Regions from separate parts of the Lysinibacillus sp. FSL W8-0992 genome, predicted to be linked through region 2. Evidence: a T-box and tRNA genes for the amino acid it is inferred to sense, from the RefSeq annotation. Region 2 holds a T-box; the other holds one or more tRNA genes.

Evidence for each region. A T-box is a leader RNA that pairs with one kind of tRNA and senses whether it is charged. The one in region 2 lies ahead of argS (arginine--tRNA ligase), so its partner is inferred to be a tRNA-Arg.
Region 1: it encodes a tRNA-Arg, which carries the amino acid that the T-box ahead of argS (arginine--tRNA ligase) is inferred to sense. The anticodon was not compared.

What each region holds. Positions count from the first base shown of each region.
Region 1 is NZ_JBBOZQ010000001.1:1,880,736-1,882,903, reverse strand. It holds tRNA gene NSQ74_RS09410 (tRNA-Glu) at 109-180, opposite strand; tRNA gene NSQ74_RS09405 (tRNA-Ser) at 183-273, opposite strand; tRNA gene NSQ74_RS09400 (tRNA-Asn) at 287-363, opposite strand; tRNA gene NSQ74_RS09395 (tRNA-Ile) at 368-444, opposite strand; tRNA gene NSQ74_RS09390 (tRNA-Gly) at 448-521, opposite strand; tRNA gene NSQ74_RS09385 (tRNA-Phe) at 527-602, opposite strand; tRNA gene NSQ74_RS09380 (tRNA-Asp) at 639-714, opposite strand; tRNA gene NSQ74_RS09375 (tRNA-Met) at 718-792, opposite strand; tRNA gene NSQ74_RS09370 (tRNA-Ser) at 847-939, opposite strand; tRNA gene NSQ74_RS09365 (tRNA-Ile) at 955-1,031, opposite strand; tRNA gene NSQ74_RS09360 (tRNA-Met) at 1,039-1,112, opposite strand; tRNA gene NSQ74_RS09355 (tRNA-Ala) at 1,139-1,214, opposite strand; tRNA gene NSQ74_RS09350 (tRNA-Pro) at 1,237-1,313, opposite strand; tRNA gene NSQ74_RS09345 (tRNA-Arg) at 1,323-1,399, opposite strand; tRNA gene NSQ74_RS09340 (tRNA-Leu) at 1,415-1,503, opposite strand; tRNA gene NSQ74_RS09335 (tRNA-Gly) at 1,509-1,583, opposite strand; tRNA gene NSQ74_RS09330 (tRNA-Leu) at 1,630-1,714, opposite strand; tRNA gene NSQ74_RS09325 (tRNA-Lys) at 1,737-1,812, opposite strand; tRNA gene NSQ74_RS09320 (tRNA-Thr) at 1,820-1,895, opposite strand; tRNA gene NSQ74_RS09315 (tRNA-Val) at 1,899-1,974, opposite strand; rRNA gene rrf (5S ribosomal RNA) at 1,985-2,100, opposite strand.
Region 2 is NZ_JBBOZQ010000001.1:3,115,889-3,118,056, forward strand. It holds gene NSQ74_RS15730 (ABC-F family ATP-binding cassette domain-containing protein) at 1-370, opposite strand, end outside; T-box leader at 608-824, shown strand; gene argS (arginine--tRNA ligase) at 870-2,168, shown strand, end outside.

The sequences.
Region 1 (2,168 bases), 1.2 Mb from region 2:
TGTATAAATCGTAAGTACTGAAATCTCACTTATATTTAGCTCTCAAACTTTCACTCTAGCAAAAAAAAACGCAGCAAATGTGATGTTCACATTTACTGCGTTTTAGTATGACCCCTACGGGATTCGAACCCGTGTTACCGCCGTGAAAGGGCGGTGTCTTAACCGCTTGACCAAGGGGCCAATGGCGGAGAAGGAGGGATTTGAACCCTCGCGCCGGTTACCCGACCTACACCCTTAGCAGGGGCGCCTCTTCAGCCTCTTGAGTACTTCCCCACAAATAAAAAAATGGCTCCGAAGGCAGGACTCGAACCTGCGACAACCTGATTAACAGTCAGGTGCTACTACCAACTGAGCTACTTCGGAATAATGGTGGGCCTAAATGGACTCGAACCATCGACCTCACGCTTATCAGGCGTGCGCTCTAACCAGCTGAGCTATAGGCCCATTTGGAGCGGGTGATGAGAATCGAACTCACGACATCAGCTTGGAAGGCTGAGGTTTTACCATTAAACTACACCCGCGTATATGGTGGGTCAGGACGGAATCGAACCGCCGACACTTAGAGCTTCAATCTAATGCTCTACCAACTGAGCTACTGACCCATATACTTCTTACTAAGCTATCAACTTATTTAAAAATGGCGGTCCCGACCGGGATCGAACCGGCGATCTCCTGCGTGACAGGCAGGCATGTTAACCGCTACACCACGGGACCATTTGGTTGCGGGGGCCGGATTTGAACCAACGACCTTCGGGTTATGAGCCCGACGAGCTACCACTGCTCCACCCCGCGAAAATAATATTCATTTATATCGAGTTGTTAGCACACCATTTACAAAATAAAAACTGGAGGAGGTAGAGGGATTCGAACCCCCGCGCGGTGTTACCCGCCTGTCGGTTTTCAAGACCGATCCCTTCAGCCGAACTTGGGTATACCTCCGTAACATTATATAAATGGTGGACCTTGCAGGACTCGAACCTGCGACCGGACGGTTATGAGCCGTCTGCTCTAACCAACTGAGCTAAAGGTCCTTTAAGATGGCGGCGGAGGGAGTCGAACCCACGACCTTTCGGGTATGAACCGAATGCTCTAGCCAGCTGAGCTACACCGCCAGGATCTTTATACTGGTTATAAATTATGGTGGAGCCTAGCGGGATCGAACCGCTGACCTCCTGCGTGCAAGGCAGGCGCTCTCCCAGCTGAGCTAAGGCCCCATAAATTCATGTTACTAGGAAATGGTCGGGAAGACAGGATTCGAACCTGCGACCCCTTGGTCCCAAACCAAGTGCTCTACCAAGCTGAGCTACTTCCCGTTCATTTATTGGCGCGCCCGGCAGGAGTCGAACCCACAACCTTCTGATCCGTAGTCAGACGCTCTATCCAATTGAGCTACGGGCGCTTAATATTTTAAAAATGGTGCCGAGGGCCGGAATCGAACCGGCACGGTAGTCACCTACCGCAGGATTTTAAGTCCTGTGCGTCTGCCAGTTCCGCCACCCCGGCACATTTGGAGCGGAAGACGAGGTTCGAACTCGCGACCCCCACCTTGGCAAGGTGGTGTTCTACCACTGAACTACTTCCGCATGTGCATAAGATTATTTATCCTGGCAATTATGAAATTAAAATAAATGGTGCGGGTGAAGGGAGTCGAACCCCCACGCCTCGCGGCGCTAGATCCTAAGTCTAGTGCGTCTGCCAATTCCGCCACACCCGCATATTATTGTTGGCAATTTAAATGGTGAGCCATGAAGGACTCGAACCTTCGACCCTCTGATTAAAAGTCAGATGCTCTACCAACTGAGCTAATGGCTCAAAAAAATGGTGCCGGCTATAGGAATCGAACCCACGACCTACTGATTACAAGTCAGTTGCTCTACCTGCTGAGCTAAACCGGCATATGGTGGAGGATGACGGGCTCGAACCGCCGACCCTCTGCTTGTAAGGCAGATGCTCTCCCAGCTGAGCTAATCCTCCTGGGTATTATGCCTAGCGACGTCCTACTCTCACAGGGGGAAGCCCCCAACTACCATCGGCGCTAAAGAGCTTAACTTCCGTGTTCGGTATGGGAACGGGTGTGACCTCTTTGCCATCATCACTAGACTATTTTCGGTTTCCAATTTATAACGTATCTTGAAATCCTTATGTATTTCGTTTTGAAGTTGTTTACC
Region 2 (2,168 bases):
CAAATTCACCTTCTAATTCAGCAGCACGCATGCCATCTTCATCAGAGAAATCTTCTTTTGCATAAATAGCATCTTTTTCATTTTTTACATCATATAGGCGTTTGTTACCCATAATAACAGTATCAAGCACTGTATGCTCATCGTATTCAAAGTGATTTTGTTTAAGGACAGATAAACGTTCGTCCTTACCCATTGATACATTTCCTTCTTGTGCTTCAATTTCACCAGAAAGAATTTTTAGGAATGTTGATTTTCCTGCCCCATTTGCCCCGATTAAACCGTAGCAATTTCCAGGGTTGAATTTTATATTTACGTCTTCAAATAGTTTACGATCGCCATAGCGAAGACCTACATTACTTACTTGAATCATGCAAGTTCCTCCTTTTTTCACAATGGCTTTAGTATATCATGAAATATGTTCCATAGTCTATAAACATTATGACATCAACGTTTACCGATAATAGTAATGTATCTAATAGTGCAATCACTAGTACAAGTCGTTGATTATCACTGAATAAAGATACAAATATTCATTTTAGAAGAAAAAATAATGTTGAAGTTGACTTTCAAGATTGGATAATATAGAATATTCCAAAATCAATAGCTGCTAAATTCTGTGAAAAAGAAAGTAATTCATTTTGTGCTGCTAAGCGAATTAGGGATGGTGGAAGCCTAATGCAGACCGTATGAATGAAACGCACTTTGGAGAAGTTTCTCGAAATGTCAGTAGAGAATATCGGGGAGTCACCTCGTTAACAATAGAAAGTGGTCATAATGATGGCAACTAGAGTGGTACCACGGGAATCTATGCTCTCGTCTCTTATTGAGACGAGGGCTTTTTTTATTTTGTAAAAGGGGGAAATGGACAAATGAATTCACAAATTGCGAAAAGTATTGCTATAGCGCTCAAATATCAAGTGAAAGTAGAAGAGATTGAAAAATTACTTGAAAAACCTAAACATGTAGACCTTGGTGATTTTTCATTACCATGTTTTAAACTGGCTAAAGAGCTTGGAAAATCTCCTCAAATAATTGCATCTGAAATTCAAAAAAATTTAACGTGTGATTTGATTCAGTCGATTGAAATAGTTGGCGGATATATCAATTTATTTTTAAATCAACATATCATTACACAACAAATACTAAGCAAAATAATGAAAGAACAAAAATTATATGGAGCGAGCCCAATAAATAAAGGCAATGTTGTGTTCGATTTTTCTTCTCCAAATATTGCGAAGCCTTTTTCTATGGGTCATTTGCGCTCAACGGTCATTGGTAATGCACTCGCCAATATCGCTGAGAAAAATGGCTATAATGCCATTCGCATTAATCATTTGGGGGACTGGGGAACACAGTTTGGAAAACTAATTGTGGCTTATAGACATTGGGGAAATCAACAGACAATTAAAGCTGCACCTATTAAAGAACTATTGAAAATTTATGTGAAGTTTCATGAAGAAGCGGAAAAAGATTCTACTCTAATTGAGCAAGCGCGAGCTGCATTTAAATCGTTAGAGGATAAGGATGATGAGGCACTTAAGCTTTGGCAATGGTTTAGAGATGTTTCATTGGAAGAATTCATAACACTTTATCAGCTTCTTGGAATTAAATTTGATGCTTACGATGGGGAAGCTTTCTATAATGATAAAATGCAAAATGTAGTAAATGAATTACAAACAAAAGGGTTGCTGACATTATCAGAAGGTGCTTATGTTGTTGAATTAGAGGAAATGCCTCCTTGTATTATTACTAAAACAGACGGCGCGACACTTTATGCAACACGTGATTTAGCAGCTGCCTTTTATCGTATACAACAATATCATCCTAAAAAAATATTTTATATTGTAGGACATGAACAAACACTGCATTTTAAACAGTTATTTAATGTGGTGGAGAAAATGGGTTATGAATGGGCGAAAGATTTAAGTCATGTAGCTTTTGGGATGATCTTAAAAGAGGGCAAAAAAATGTCAACGCGTAAAGGAAAGGTTGTTTTACTCAATGACGTGTTGACTGAAGCTATAGAGGCGGCTAAACAAAATATCCAATTGAAAAATCCAAATTTACAAAATAAAGAACTGGTTGCTAAGCAAGTAGGTGTCGGTGCAGTTATTTTCAATGATTTAAAAAATTATCGCTTACATGATATTGATTTTTCAATTGAGCAA